3 regions of the uncultured Agrobacterium sp. genome follow, and region 3 is predicted to be linked to each of the others. Evidence: riboswitches for the same ligand, from Rfam matches in the RefSeq annotation. Region 3 holds a riboswitch; each other region holds the start of a gene.

Region 1 (5,039 bases), on a different contig from region 3:
TGGGACTCAACTGGCCGTCTATGGCACGCTGGCGCTAACCGCTGGCAAAAGTCGTGATTTTCTGGTGTCATCCCCTAGAGCGACAATTCTCATCGGTAGGATCGCCGGGCTGCTGCTGATTTTAGTTGCCGTCTTCACACTTTGGGAAGGGTTGAAAGGAAACTGAAAAAGACAAGTTTAGGTACCTGATTTTCCTTTGGAAAATCACCTGAATGTGACTTCTTTTTGCCACGTGTAGCCTGCATCTTCATCTCTGTTCGACTCGGTGTGCCGCCCGGCACGCATGCGCGTGTCGTGAGATCGATGCGGGACGGCGAACAACCACCCTCCGGTGACACCGGAACAAGGAGAGAGAGCATGAAATTCAAGACGATTGCCGCATCCATTCTTATAGGCTGTCTTTGCGCCGGAGCGGTGTCCGCGGCCGGCGAAGTTGAAAAGCGCGAAGGCTTGATGAAGCAGATCGGTGGCGCCATGGGCGCACTCGGCGCGATCGCCAAGGGCGAAAAGCCGTACGACGCCGAGACCGTGAAGACCGCTGTCACCACCATCAGCACCAACGCCAAGGCATTCCCGGACCAGTTCCCGGCGGGCTCCGAAGGCGGTGCAGCGTCGCCTGCCATCTGGCAGAACTTCGCCGACTTCAAGGCGAAGTCTGAGAAGCTTGGCGCCGATGCTGACGCGGTGCTCGCACAGTTGCCGACTGATCAGGCCAGCACGGGTGCTGCCCTGAAGACGCTCGGCGCCGATTGCAGCTCCTGCCATCAGGCCTATCGTCTGAAGAAGTAAGACGACGAAGACACACCCGCCGGTTCAGCGGCGGGCTATTCTTTTTTTTGATGTTTTATCGATTAGGCGGAGAGGCGGATGGCATCCATATGGGCAAAGCTGGCAGGCGGCATTGCGGTCGCGGGGATTGCCGGTTTCGGTATCTTCATGTGGGTGACGGCACCTGAGCGCCAACCACCAAGCCACTGGGCCAATCTGGGCGAGCCGGATCTTGCCAATGGCGAGACTCTGTTTTGGGCAGGCGGATGCGCAAGCTGCCACGCCGCCCCGGATGCGACCGGAGACGCCGTGAAAACGCTTTCCGGCGGCCAGGCCTTACCGAGCCCTTTCGGCACTTTTCACGTTCCCAACATCTCGCCAGATCCTCAGCACGGTATCGGCAGCTGGACAGTGGCCGAATTCGGTGACGCCATGACCAGAGGCGTTGGAAAGAATGGCGAACATCTCTATCCCTCCTTCCCTTATACGTCCTACGCCCGCATGACTGCGCAGGACATCAACGACCTCTTCGGCTATCTGAAGACGTTGCCCACCAGCACCAATGATGCGCCTGCCCACGATCTACCATTCCCGCTCGACATGCGACTGGCTCTCGGTGGCTGGAAGTTCCTCTATTTTGACAAGGGTGCGCCGCGCGTGCAGCTTGCCAATGACAATGCCAGCGCCGATGTCGCACGCGGCCAGTATCTGGTGGAAGGTCCAGGCCATTGCGGCGAATGCCATACGCCACGCACGGCACTTGGCGGGTTGATCAAGGACAAGTGGCTGGCGGGCGGCCCCAACCCGGAAGGCGAGGGAACGATCCCCGATATCACGCCCGGCTCGCAGGCCATCAGCTCCTGGACGGCAGCAGATATCGCCAACTACCTCGAGACCGGCTTCACGCCGGAGTTCGACAGTGTCGGCGGCTCCATGGTCAAGGTGCAGCAAAACATGGCGAAGCTTTCTACCGATGACCGCAATGCGATCGCCGCTTATCTCAAGGCAGTTCCGGCGCGCTGAAATCCTGAATGCGGGAGGCGGCGCTTCTCGCATTGACTCTACACAACCTCTGACTGATAACAGACAGGTGATGGTCTTTCCGGTCCTGCCGGAAAGTGAAAAGGGAACACGATAGGAGCTTCGCTCTCATTCGTGGCTGCCCCCGCAACTGTGAGCGGCGAGCCTGAAAACGAAAGCCACTGATGCTGTTTTTTGCATCGGGAAGGCGTTTTCAAAGCTACGACCCGCGAGCCAGGAGACCTGCCATCACGAAGTGTCGTCAATGCCGGCGGGGTGTCCGGAAGAGCACGGTTTTCGGGCAGGAATCATCCGTCCGAAAAGCCCTGTTTGTCTTTCCCCGTGGTGAATGTTGAACGCGTGCGTCCGGCTGCCTGAAAACAGCGCGCCGCTGAAAAAGAGGGTCACCATGTCTATCCAACAGAACACGGCGTCGAGCGCCGTTTCCTCAATGACTTCGAAACTCCTTCAAGCCCTGACCGCTGTAGCGCTCGGACTGTTTATCGTCGGTTTCGTCGGCTTCTCGCATGTCGAGGCCATGCATAATGCGGCGCATGATACGCGCCACGCCAATGCCTTCCCCTGCCATTGAGGGGAACTGAGATGTCGTTTTTCAGGAATATCGTTTTTACCGCTGTGCTCGTCGGCCTGATTACCGGACTGGCCGTCAGTGCCATGCAAGCGGTTGGCACAACGCCGCTCATTCTCCAGGCGGAAACGTTCGAGGGTGCCGGCAGCGAAGCAGACCATTCGCATGATGCCGCCACACCAGCCGATCACCACCACGACGCTGAAGCTTGGGCCCCCGCCGATGGGTTCGAGCGTAACGCCTACACCGTGGCCGCCAATGTGCTGACTGCCATCGGCTATGCGCTCGTGCTCACTGGCCTGATCTCGCTTCGCGGCGCTCAGGGTGGCTGGCGCGAGGGGCTTTTCTGGGGGCTTGCGGGCTTTGCCACCGTGATGTTGGCTCCGATGATCGGCCTGCCGCCGGAACTGCCGGGAAGCCCGGCGGCCGATCTCGGTGCGCGCCAGATCTGGTGGATTGCAACCGCGGCCGCCACGGCCGGTGGCATTGCGCTTCTTGCGTTTCGCCGTTCAGAGCCTTGGGCGGTGATCCTTGCTGTCGTGCTGATTGTTGCGCCGCATGTCGTCGGTGCGCCGTTGCCGCCTACAGGTGAACACGCGCTGGCACCTCTGCCGCTGGAACGCCGCTTCGTCGTTCTCGCCACCGTTACCAGCTTCGTCTTCTGGCTGATCCTCGGCTCGTTGAGTGGCCTGTTCCTCAAGCGTTTCGAAGCTGCAAAGTAAGATGATCACAGGGGGAAACGCAGCCGACTGGAGCGATGAGCTCGATTGCCTGCGTTTTCCGGTTCCCGGTCATGGCGCGCTTTGCGCCATGCATCGTCTTGCCTTCAAGGCGCTCCTGCAAGAGGCGCCGACAGCGCAGACGTGCCGGGCTTACTTCCTGGAAAACCGGGACGCTTTTCTCGATGCTGCGCGCAAGAAGATCGAGCGGATGACAATTCCATCCGACCGAAGCCTCCACATCAACAGCCGTGATTTACGCCGCGCCATGGCGGTGGAAGACGCGCAAGGACCGGCGCGCCTCTGCCGTGTTCTGGACCGTTGAAAGCACGATGAGTGGACTTGCACAGAGCGGCCTTTGTGGCTTCAGAGAGAGGCATGGCGCCCTATCGATGCTCTGCGGAAAACACCGAAAGTTCGCTTTCGGCTTCCGGTGCCCAGAGACCAAGGGCTTCCAATACCTCTGTCGCGAAGCTCACCGGCGAGTTGCCGGGCGCGGTGACGATGCCCTTGTCACTGACAGCCCTCGGCTGGTCGCGATAAAGCACTGACCCATCATAAGCGTCATATCGCTGGTGCGATTCCAGCGAGTTCCCCGTGTGCGCAACGTGGTTCAGGATGCCGGTGCCTGCTAGCGCACTCGCGGCGGCGCAGATCCCTGCGACGACGCGTTCTTTTTCCCGAAAGCGATGGACCAGATCGCTGAAATCGGGAGCCTTACCCTTTTCCCAAGACAGGCCGCCAGGAATGACGAGGGCGTCTATAGTGCTAGGATCAAGGGCGTCGTGAGCCGTTTCCGGCGCGACCTTGAACCCACCCATAGACGTAACGGGTAGGCCATCTGGAGATGCCGTTACGATCTCGACACCAAGATAGCCCCGCGCCGCAGCGGCAAGCAGCGCAGGCTCCCAATCGGCAAACTCTTCTGTCAGGGCAATTCCAATACGGGCCATATCATCCTCCAAAATATCAGAAGGCGGATCAGGCGATCGCCTGCATGAAGCGCATGCCTGTGACGGGACGCGAAATGAAATCCATGTTTTCGTAGAACTTGTGCGCGGCGAAATTGCCGGTCGCAGCCCCGACGGACAGGAAGTCGCAGCCGCATCGCTTGGCTACATCGCGAGCGCGCGCCACGAGGTGCTGACCGGTGCCGTGTCCGCGATGACCGTCACGCACGAAGAGATGGTGCAGCTCCATTCCTCGGCGGCCTTCCTGGGCGCGGTAGAGCGGCACGAGAATGGCGTAGCCGATAAGCTCGCCTGCAGCTTCCGCCACCAGTGCGGTGATCCAGGGGACTTGGCCGAAAAGATCGCGCTCCAGCTTCTCAGGCGTGATCGCTGCGGCATCGCCATGATGAGCGGCAAGCAGCGTGATCATTTCGTTGAGTTCGGGCAAATCCGCCGGGCGCGCGCCACGTATGGTGACGACGGGCGGTCTCGGCAGTGTCAAAAGGCTGTCTTCGGTCATTGGTCTGGTCCTTCGGGTTTTCTGGTCTTTTGCCGTCAGGACGCTTGGAAAACAACAAAGCCGCCTAACGGCGGCTTGTTGACAAAGTGATCTGTCGAGCCGCCCTTTACAGGTAGGCCCAAAAATACGTGCAGGAGATGGGTGCGCGTTCGTTGATCATGGGCGATTCAATGCGCTCGAATCGGAAAGCTGTCAAGGGGTGGTTTCAGCATTCCGGCCTCTCCAGTTCCATCCGACTCACGGGAGCGAGTGTTTGATTGACATCGGTCCCGCTCAAGCCGCTATGTGCATCGCCGAGATATTCAACCAAAGTGCAGGCAGGGACGAACGAGATTTATGACCACGCAATCGGCAGAGCAGTTGGGTTTTCATCGTGCAGGCGTCTCGCTGCTTCCCATAACCCAAGCAACGGCAGCGACATTCACGGATCTGTTCATCGGTCTGACTTTCCTGTGCTTTATCTGTGCGGGGAG
Region 2 (5,039 bases), on a different contig from region 3:
CATGTTCCGCGTAGGCGGGTGTCAGCACGGCAGCATTTTTGGCGCCGCGTTGAACGGCAATCTCGGCAAGCAGCGGCATGAGCATTTGCGTTCCCGGCGCTGCGGCTAGATGCTTGACAGACGGCGCGCTGAAAGCGGTGGCGGCAACCGCCTTCAGGCGTTCCAGCGCGTCAGGCTCCGGCAGGCGTGAGAAGGCGCTGGCAGGAAGGGGAGAATACGGATAGGAATGTGGATTGATCCCTGTGGACAGGTCGATCCAGGGTTGAGGCGCTAGCGGGTAGGACGCACGTGCCCGGCCAAGATCGCCACCGTGGCGGATCGCTGCCTCTACCCTCTCTGGTCTCAGGTTGCCCATGTTCTTCACCATTGCTTTCCTGTCGCTTTTGATCGAACGCTTCGCTGGCTATCCCGATTGGCTGTTTCGCCGGATCGGCCATCCGGTGACTTGGATCGGTTCGCTTATTGCGCTGCTCGACGCAAAATGGAACCGAGAACACCGATCATTTTTGCATCGGGAAGGCAAAGGCGTCTTGGCGCTCATCGTTATTTTGGGTGTCACGGTGACAATCTCCCTTCTGCTGCAGAGTATTCTTCTGCTTTTTCCGCTTGGGTTTTTACTGGTCGCGATCGTCGGTGCATCTCTTCCCGCGCAAAAAAGCTTGGAAACCCATGTCGAGGCAGTGGCAATCGCGCTGGAAAGCGAAGGCCTCGAAGGTGGGCGCAATGCCGTGTCGATGATCGTTGGTCGCGATCCCGATCAACTCGATGAGGCAGCGGTGTGTCGGGCGGCCATCGAGAGCCTCGCCGAGAATTTTTCTGATGGCATCGTAGCACCTTCGCTGTGGCTCGGTTTGCTCGGCCTGCCCGGTGGGGCGGGCTACAAGGCGATCAACACGGCAGACAGCATGATCGGTCACCGCACACCACAACACAAAGCCTTTGGCTGGGCTTCTGCCCGTGTGGACGATCTGGTCAATCTTCCCGCTTCGCGCCTCAGCGGTGTGCTCTTCGTGGTCGCCGCCTTCTTCTTGCCGGGTGCCTCTCCCGCCAATGCGGTTCGGGCGATCTTTCGTGACGCCGGCCACCACCGCTCTCCCAATGCCGGATGGCCGGAAGCGGCTCTTGCCGGGGCGCTGGGTTTCGCACTTGCCGGACCGCGCTCCTATGCTGGACAGATGATCCAGGCGCGCTTCATGGGCGAAGGCGGGCGTCGGGATTTGACCGCCGCCGATATTCGTCAGGCTCTGAAGCTTGCGCGTATCGCGGATGGCCTGCTGATCGGCTTCTTTGGTCTTATGGTATTGCTTATCTGGCGATAGAGAGCAGCGCGTCTAGATCGAGATGGCGCTCCATGTGGTCGGCCAGCCGGTCCAGCACCGCATCCACCTGCGCTTCGTAATTCAAGGCCGAGCGGTGCCCGCCAAGCCGTTGCAGCCAGGCGCTACGCTGTCCGTCATCGGAAAACAGGCCATGGACATAGGTGCCGAAAACACGGCCATCGGCGGATATGGCGCCATCGACATGGTTGCCGATCGTGGAGAAGGGTCGTTCGCAATCGACACCTTTAGTCACACCCACATGCATTTCATAGCCGGAGAACGCCTCGCCGTCGAAGCTTCGCCCTTCGACCGAGACCAGCCGCTTGTCTCCGGTCAGCACCGTCTCGACGTTTAGAAGCCCCAGCCCTTCCACGGTCGATGGCGGCCCTTCGATGCCGTCCGGGTCCGATAGGGTCGCTCCAAGCATCTGGTATCCTCCACAGAGGCCCAGAATCATTCCGCCGCGGCGAAGATGCGCCTTGATGTCTATGTCGAACCCGGCCTGCTTCAGGACGGCCAGATCGGCAATCGTCGCTTTCGATCCGCACAGCAAAATAAGGGCGCAATCGCCAGGAATGGCGGTTCCGGGACGCACGCGGATCAGTTCGACATCCGGCTCCATATCCAGCGGGTCGAGATCGTCGAAATTGGAGATGTGCGGCAGGATCGGCATGGCGATGCGGATCCTCGCGCCCGGTTTCGTTTGGGCTTCGCCAGTCAGTCCCAGCGCATCTTCGGCGGGCAGCCGTGCGGCGTCGGCAAAGTGCGGCAGAAGGCCGATGGACGTCCAGCCGGTGTGGTCTGCGATAATATGCATCCCCTCCTCGAACAGCGAGGGATCGCCGCGAAAACGATTGACGATGAAGCCTTCGATCATCCTCGCGTCGTCTGCATCCACCACCGTCTTCGTGCCGACGAGACTGGCGATCACCCCGCCTCGGTCGATATCACCGATCAAGATCACCGGAACATTGGCGGCGCGGGCAAAACCCATATTGGCAATGTCATTGGCACGCAGATTGACTTCCGATGCGCTGCCGGCACCTTCGACCAAAACCAGATCGGCATTGGCCTTCAGATGCTCGAAGCTTTCCAGCACGTGCAGCATCAGCCCCGCTTTCATGTGCTGGTACTCTGCCGCCTTGGCGTTGCCGAGGATTTTGCCCTGTACCACCACCTGCGCGCCGGTTTCGCTCTGGGGCTTCAAAAGAACCGGGTTCATGTGCACCGAGAGCGGAACATTTGCCGCCCGCGCCTGCAAGGCCTGCGCCCGACCGATCTCGCCACCATCCGCAGTCACCGCGGCATTGTTGGACATATTCTGCGGCTTGAAGGGCAGGACCGAAAGTCCGCGACGGGTAAAGGCACGCGCCAGACCCGCCACCATCAGCGACTTGCCGACATCCGAGCCGGTTCCCTGAAACATGATGGATCTGGCGACCATGGATCAGAACTCGATGCCGGACTGGGCTTTGACGCCCGCCTTGAAGTGATGCTTCACCAGCGTCATCTCCGTCACCATGTCTGCTGCCTCGATCAGCGGCGGCTTGGCATTGCGCCCGGTCACGATGATGTGCAGATCGGGACGGCGTCTCTGCAAAGTGGCGACAACGTCCGTCAGATCCAGATAATCGTAGCGAAGCGCGATATTCAATTCGTCCAGAACCAAAAGACCGATCGTCTCATCGGCCATCAGGAGCTTTGCTTCCTCCCAGGCCTTGGTCGCCGCGGCGATATCGCGCTTCAGGTCCTGAGTGTCCCACGTGAAACCTTCGCCCATGGTGCGCCATTCCACCCGGTCACCAAAAAGCATCAGCGCCTGCTGTTCACCGGTCGACCACGCGCCCTTGATGAACTGGACGATACCAACGCGTCGGCCCGTGCCGAGCATGCGCAGCGCAAGGCCGAAGGCTGCAGTGGACTTGCCCTTGCCAGGGCCGGTATTGACCATCAATAGACCCTTCTCGATGGTCTTCTCGGCCACTTCCGCATCCTGCACGCTCTTGCGGTTCACCATCTTCTCGCGGTGGCGGGCGGCGTCACTGTCGCTGATCTCGCGTGTCATGATGTCCACGTCCTTCCGAGCCTGTTTTGGAAGCGGCGACTATAGTCAAAACGCCCTTCTCGGCAATGGCACCGAGAGCATCGCTCAAGAATCCGCGCATTGACCGCAAGCCAGCTTGCCCGTAAAGGTAAGGCACTGACGGTCTTTTTCCGGCAACGGGAAAAGCTAAGAGGGAACACGGTTCCGCCCACTTCTCGGGTCAATCCGTGGCTGCCCCCGCAACTGTAAGCGGCAAGCCCGCACCGTAAAGCCACTGGATTTCGATCCGGGAAGGCGGTGCAAGGGCGCCTATTCAAGCCGCAAGCCAGGAGACCTGCCGTTCCAGAAAAAACGTCTGCCGGGCGGGGTGCTCCGGTCAGTCAGTTCCGCCGAATATCGGTTTGCGCTGTCTCGCATTCCGTCTTTGGCACCGCACCCCTTGCATGTTTTAACAGCGGAAGCGGGCTCGGTTTGGATATTACAGCGACATCGTCTCGGACGGAAGGATCGACCGAAAAGCAGAAAGCTCCCGGTCTGGTTGTTTATGTCTGCCGCAGTTGCCGTAGTGAGGCAGAACCGAATGCCGAGCCGCGCCCCGGCGCGCTGCTGGCAGAGGCGGCGATCGCGCTTGGTGCGGAAGCCGATATCGAGGTACGCAGCGTCAACTGCCTTGCCAATTGCAAGCGTGGTGCCAGTGCCGCGATGCGCAGTGCCGATGGCTGGTCTTACGTCTTCGGCGGGCTGACGCCCGATCATGCCGATGATCTGATCACCGGCGCGCGCCTGCTTGAAAGTTCCACCGATGGCCTGATGCCTTGGCGCGGGCGTCCGGACAGCTTGAAGCGCGGCATGGTCGCGCGCATTCCCCCTTTGAATTTCCTCGAGGAGACATCATGACCACGCTAGAGCGCGTTCCCTGCACCATCGTCACCGGCTTTCTGGGCGCCGGCAAAACCACGCTGCTGCGCGGCCTTTTGGAAAAGCTCGATGGCAAGCGTCTGGCGATTATCGTCAATGAGTTCGGCGATGTCGGCATCGATGGGGACATCCTCAAGGGCTGCGGCATCGAAAGCTGCCCGGAAGAAAACATCGTCGAGCTTGCCAATGGCTGCATCTGCTGCACAGTCGCGGATGATTTTCAGCCGGCCATCGAGCAGATTCTGAGCCGTCAACCGCGGGTCGATCATATCCTGATCGAGACCTCCGGTCTTGCGCTGCCCAAGCCACTGGTCCAGGCCTTCCAATGGCCGGCGATCAAGAGTCGCGTCACCGTCGACGCGGTCGTTGCCGTTGCCGATGGTGCGGCACTTGCCGAAGGCATGGTGTCGCATGACATGGACGCGCTCGCCGCCCAGCGCGCCAATGACGAAGCGCTCGACCATGACGATCCGGTCGAGGAAGTCTTCGAAGATCAGATCGCCTGCGCCGACCTGATCGTGCTGACCAAGGCCGATCTTCTCGATGCCGAAGGTCTGGAGCGTGCCAAGGCGCATATCGGCGAGCATCTGCCAAAGGCCGCCAAGATCGTCGTTGCTTCCCACGGCCAGATCGATCCTGCCGTGCTGATCGGGCTTGGGCTGGCAGTCGAAAACGATATCGAAAACCGCCATACCCATCATGATGAGGAAGAGGACCACGATCACGACGAATTCGACAGCTTCGTGGTCGAACTCGGT
Region 3 (5,039 bases):
GACGCTCGGTTGGGCAGTATGGGAAGTCGGTCTCGACTGGTGGCAGCTTGGCCCGCGTGGCGGTTTGATCATCGTGATCGGCATCTGGTTGCTCATGCCCTGGATCCGCAAGCCGCTCGGCTTTGTAAGCCCGACAGGCATCCGGTATGGCGCCAACGCCGTACCGCTGCTGGCAGCCGTGATCATCTCCATGGGTGTCGCCGCCGTATCGATGACGCAGGATCCCCACGACCAGGAGGGCAACCTGCCGACCGAGGTCGTCAACAGCGCGCCCTCCTATGGGAATACGGTTCCGGACAACGAGTGGCACCAGTATGGCCGCACATCATACGGCCAGCGCTATTCGCCGCTGACACAGATCACAACTGCCAATGTTGGCGATCTGAAGGAGGCTTGGCGGTATCAGACGGGCGACGTTAAATTGCCGGACGACGTTGGTGAAACGACCTATCAGGTCACGCCCCTCAAGGTTGGCAAGACCCTTTTCCTTTGCACGCCACACAATTGGGCTATCGCCATCGATGCGGCAACCGGCAAGGAAAAATGGAAATACGATCCGAACGTGGGCTTGAATCCTGATCGCCAACACCAGACCTGCCGCGGTGTAACCTATTATGCCGATACTGCCGCGCAGGCAGGCGCCGAATGCTCTGCTCGCGTTTATCTGCCGACATCCGATGCGCGTCTGATCGCGCTGGATGCCGAAAGCGGCAGGATCTGCACGTCCTTCGCCGACAATGGTGTTCTACATCTCGAAGCTGGCATGAAGTACGATCCGGCCGGCTATTACTATTCAACTTCGCCGCCGGCTATTGCAGGTAACAAGATCATCATCGGTGGTGCGGTCAACGATAACTATTCGACCAAAGAGCAGTCCGGCGTCATTCGTGCGTTCGACGTCAACAGCGGCGAGTTGCTTTGGAATTGGGACTCCGGAAACCCTACCCAGACCCAACCGCTTCCGCCGGGTCAGACCTATACGACCAACTCTCCCAACAGCTGGTCCGTATTCAGCGTCGATGAAGCGCTTGGGCTCGTCTACATCCCTCTGGGAAATCAGGTTCCTGACCAGCTCGGAATGGGTCGGAGCGAGAGTGTAGAAAAGTACTCGTCCTCTATCGTGGCCCTTGATGTGAACACTGGACAGGACCGCTGGGTCCGTCAGACGGTGCATCATGATCTCTGGGACATGGATGTGCCGGCGCAGCCAGTCCTGCTCGACATCACCAAGCCCGATGGGCAGTCCGTCCCAGCGCTGGTCGGACCGACGAAGCAGGGCGATATCTATGTGTTGGACCGGCGCACCGGCGAGCCGATCTTGCCGGTGACCGAAGAGCCGGCACCTGGCGGTGCGATCCCGGAAGATTTCTCCTCACCGACGCAGCCTACTTCGGCGCTCTCTTTCAAGCCGGAGCCATTACAAGAAAAGAACATGTGGGGTGTGTCGCTGTTCGACCAGCTCGCCTGCCGCATCAAGTTCCATGAGCTGAATTATGAAGGTCGCTACACGCCGCCATCGCTGAAGGGCTCGCTCATCTATCCAGGTAATTTTGGTACCTTTAACTGGGGTAGCGTCGCTGTCGATCCCGAGCGACAGATCATGTTCGGAATGCCGACCTATCTAGCCTTCACCTCACAGCTTGTTCCGCGCGATCAAGTCCCGCCCAAGGCTCAGGATGAGAAAGGCAGCGAGCAGGGGCTGAACCGCAATGACGGCGCGCCCTACGCGGTCTTGATGGGTCCATTCCTGAGCCCGATCGGTATACCCTGTCAGGCTCCGCCATGGGGCTACGTCGCCGGTGCGGATCTCAGAACCGGCAAGATCGCCTACAAGCACAAGAACGGCACCGTCTACGACATGACACCGCTGCCGCTTCCATTCAAGGTCGGCGTGCCGGGTATCGGCGGCCCGATGATCACCAAGGGCGGGGTTGCTTTCCTCGGTGCGGCCGTCGACAATTATCTGCGTGCCTATGATCTAACCAGCGGCAAGCAGCTTTGGGAGGCACGGCTGCCGGCAGGTGGGCAAGCGACGCCCATGACCTACGCTCTTGAGGACGGCAAGCAATATGTCGTCATGGTTGCCGGCGGTCATGGGTCGGTTGGTACCAAGCCCGGCGACTATGTCATCGCCTATACGCTGCCATAAACAGCGACATTCACTTGAAGCGCTTCGATGGCCGGAAACCCGTTTCCGGCCATTTTGTATTTCGAGTGGACAAAATCCCATCGCACTAAAACGTAATAATATTACATACATTCGCTTGACGGATATCTGGAAATAGTTCTATCTGCCTGCGACGGTTCCAAGCGAGAGATTGCGAGGAATAATAGGGAACGCGGTGCGGAGATGTCTCCAATGCCGTGGCTGCCCCCGCAACTGTAAGCGGATTGTCGAGCACTCGTGGCGCATTCACCTGCGTCAGGCCACTGCGATCTCATCGTGGGAAGGCAGGCAAGACGATCATCCGTGAGCCAGGAGACCTGCCGTCGTCTGTTCATTCCAAAGTCACGGGCGGGGATGCCCTGGAGAGGAAACGCCATGATTGTTATCTGCGCCAAACAGCGCTTACATCCGTCTGTCTATTTCCCGGTTTCCGATCGTCCCACGGCTGTGGTTGGCGAATGAGTGTTTCACTCAATAACGGCGTTTGCGTGTGGGCAGCGTCAACGATTTCGGGGACCATCGGACCATGACACTTCATTTCACAGGCGCATTTCTTGGCGCAGTTCTTGCCGCTATATCTCTTTTGCCGAATGCAACGGAGGCTGCGGAAACCAGCTATCCACTGACGTTGAAAAATTGCGGCAGGGACGTCACCTTCACCCATGCTCCCAAGCGCACGGTGTCTTTAGGGCAGAGTTCGACGGAGATACTCTATCGTCTGGGGCTTGCAGACAAGGTTGTCGGCACTGCCGTCTGGGTTGGCCCGGTGATCAAGGGCTATGAGGAGGCAAATGACAAGGTGGAGCGTCTGGCCGATAACGATCCGAGTTTCGAAAGCGTTCTTGGCAAAAAGCCCGATCTCGTTACCGCGCAATTCCAATGGCATGTCGGCCCCGAGGGCGTCGTCGGCAAGCCCGAACAGTTCGAAGAACTGGGCATTCCGGTCTACGTCTCGCCTGCAGATTGCACGGGCAAGGATAATGCTGGCGGCGGAGATGGCGTCAGGCACTCGGTCTTCACCATGGAGCAGATCTACCAGGAAATCGGAGAACTCTCGCAGATCTTCAACGTGAAGGATCGCGGCGACGCACTGATTGCCGAGTTGAAAAGCCGCGAAGAGACGGCGCGCAAGAAGATCGTTTCCGCCAACGGAAAGGTATCTGCTGTATTCTGGTTCTCCAGCGCCGAAGGCGATATCGATCCCTACGTCGCGGGCAAGAACGGTGCGCCTGGCTATATCATGTCGGCGCTTGGCATCAGAAATGTCATCGAGAGCCAGGAAGAATGGCCAACTGTTGGCTGGGAGACCATTGCCAAGTCCAATCCGACCATCATCGTTGCCGCGAGCATGGACCGCCGCCGCTACCCGGCAGACGACATTGCCGTAAAAGAGAAGTTCCTGAAGCAAGATCCTGTCACGAGCCTCATGCCGTCCGTGAAGGATAACCGTATCGTCGTCATGGACGCTCAGGCGATGAACCCGACGATCCGCACGATCGAAGGGATTGAGGTGCTGGCTGACCAGATCGGTCAACTCGGCTTGGCGAAGTAAACGGATGCCCGGTCCCTTGCTGTATGTCCGCGCTGCCATCATTGCAGCTGCGTGTCTTCTGGCGGCGCTGTGGCTCGGAGCCTCAATCGGCGAAACCTCCATGCCGATGGAGGTTGTCGCCAAGGCGGTGGCCAATCGTCTTTGGCACGCTGGCTATCCATTGGATGCGATCGATGAAGGGATCATCTGGAACTATCGCCTGAGCCGCGCCGTGGTCGCCGCCTGTTGTGGGGCAGCTCTTTCCGTTTCGGGCGTCGTGCTGCAATCGCTCCTGCGCAATCCTCTGGCGGATCCATACATTCTTGGTATCTCCGCCGGGGCATCGACAGGCGCCGTCGGTGTTGCGATACTCGGCTTTGGTGCAGGCTTGCTCACCATGCCGCTCGGTGCCTTTCTCGGAGCGCTCGTCGCATTCGCACTTGTGAGCCTCCTGGCGCTGAGGGCAGGGCGCGGTAACAGCGCAATCATCCTGGCCGGCGTCGCCGGGTCGCAACTTTTCAACGCGCTGACCTCCTTCATCGTCACCAAGGCCGCGAATGCCGAACAGGCTCGCGGAATCATGTTCTGGCTGCTCGGCAACCTTTCCGGCGTTCGCTGGGCGGATGTCTCGCTTGCGCTTCCCATCGCCATCTTCGGGCTTGTCGTCTGCCTCTGGCATGCGCGGGCATTGGACGCCTTTACCTTTGGAGCGGAATCGGCTGGCTCCCTCGGCATTCCCGTGCGCCGCGTCTATGTCGTCTTGACAGGCACGTCTGCCTTGATGACGGCCGTAATGGTCAGCATCGTCGGCTCGATTGGCTTCATCGGTCTTGTCATACCCCACGCGGCGCGTCTGGTCGTCGGTGTTCGCCACGGTCGTCTGCTTCCGGCTTCCGCGTTGATCGGTGCTATCTTCATGATCGCTGCCGACATTGTCTCGCGCACCATCATTGCAGGACAGGTCCTGCCGATCGGCGTAATCACCGCGCTGTTCGGCGCTCCAGCCTTTGCGCTGATCCTTTCTCAACGCAGGAGGCTCGCATAATGCTTTCGGCGCGTAATTTGAGCTGGTCGATCGGCGGCGTGGAGATCGTCGAGGATATCAGTCTTGATCTTCATGCCGGCGAGTTCCTCGGCATTGTCGGCCCAAACGGTTCGGGCAAGACCAGCCTCATGGCGATGCTCTCTGGCCTGAGAAAACCGCGGTCCGGCGACGTCTTACTGGATGGCATGTCGATGTCTCTCCTCCAGCGTCGAGATGTGGCGCGCCGGATCGCTCTAGTCGAGCAGCAGGCTGAAACACAGGAACGCATCAACGCCCGCCAGGCCGTGGAGCTTGGT

The links. A riboswitch is a leader RNA that binds a small molecule or an ion and turns the genes downstream of it on or off. The one in region 3 is predicted to bind cobalamin.
Region 1: linked by a shared signal. The riboswitch ahead of QZ869_RS07825 (CbtB domain-containing protein) and the one ahead of QZ869_RS04685 (ABC transporter substrate-binding protein) in region 3 are both predicted to bind cobalamin.
Region 2: linked by a shared signal. The riboswitch ahead of QZ869_RS15625 (DUF1636 family protein) and the one ahead of QZ869_RS04685 (ABC transporter substrate-binding protein) in region 3 are both predicted to bind cobalamin.

The regions. Positions count from the first base shown of each region.
Region 1 covers NZ_CAJYTV010000009.1:122,450-127,488, forward strand. The annotation lists gene QZ869_RS07810 (LysE family translocator) at 1-166, shown strand, start outside; gene QZ869_RS07815 (cytochrome c) at 358-789, shown strand; gene QZ869_RS07820 (cytochrome c) at 868-1,791, shown strand; cobalamin riboswitch at 1,846-2,054, shown strand; gene QZ869_RS07825 (CbtB domain-containing protein) at 2,198-2,380, shown strand; gene QZ869_RS07830 (CbtA family protein) at 2,392-3,099, shown strand; gene QZ869_RS07835 (hypothetical protein) at 3,101-3,421, shown strand; gene QZ869_RS07840 (type 1 glutamine amidotransferase family protein) at 3,483-4,049, opposite strand; gene QZ869_RS07845 (GNAT family N-acetyltransferase) at 4,078-4,566, opposite strand; gene QZ869_RS07850 (helix-turn-helix transcriptional regulator) at 4,903-5,039, shown strand, end outside.
Region 2 covers NZ_CAJYTV010000017.1:84,482-89,520, forward strand. The annotation lists gene cobD (threonine-phosphate decarboxylase CobD) at 1-355, opposite strand, end outside; gene cbiB (adenosylcobinamide-phosphate synthase CbiB) at 354-1,319, shown strand; gene QZ869_RS15615 (cobyric acid synthase) at 1,306-2,763, opposite strand; gene cobO (cob(I)yrinic acid a,c-diamide adenosyltransferase) at 2,767-3,384, opposite strand; cobalamin riboswitch at 3,507-3,720, shown strand; gene QZ869_RS15625 (DUF1636 family protein) at 3,835-4,260, shown strand; gene cobW (cobalamin biosynthesis protein CobW) at 4,254-5,039, shown strand, end outside.
Region 3 covers NZ_CAJYTV010000006.1:24,430-29,468, reverse strand. The annotation lists gene QZ869_RS04690 (glucose/quinate/shikimate family membrane-bound PQQ-dependent dehydrogenase) at 1-2,149, shown strand, start outside; cobalamin riboswitch at 2,285-2,507, shown strand; partial or broken gene QZ869_RS04685 (ABC transporter substrate-binding protein) at 2,760-3,719, shown strand; gene QZ869_RS04680 (iron ABC transporter permease) at 3,724-4,743, shown strand; gene QZ869_RS04675 (ABC transporter ATP-binding protein) at 4,740-5,039, shown strand, end outside.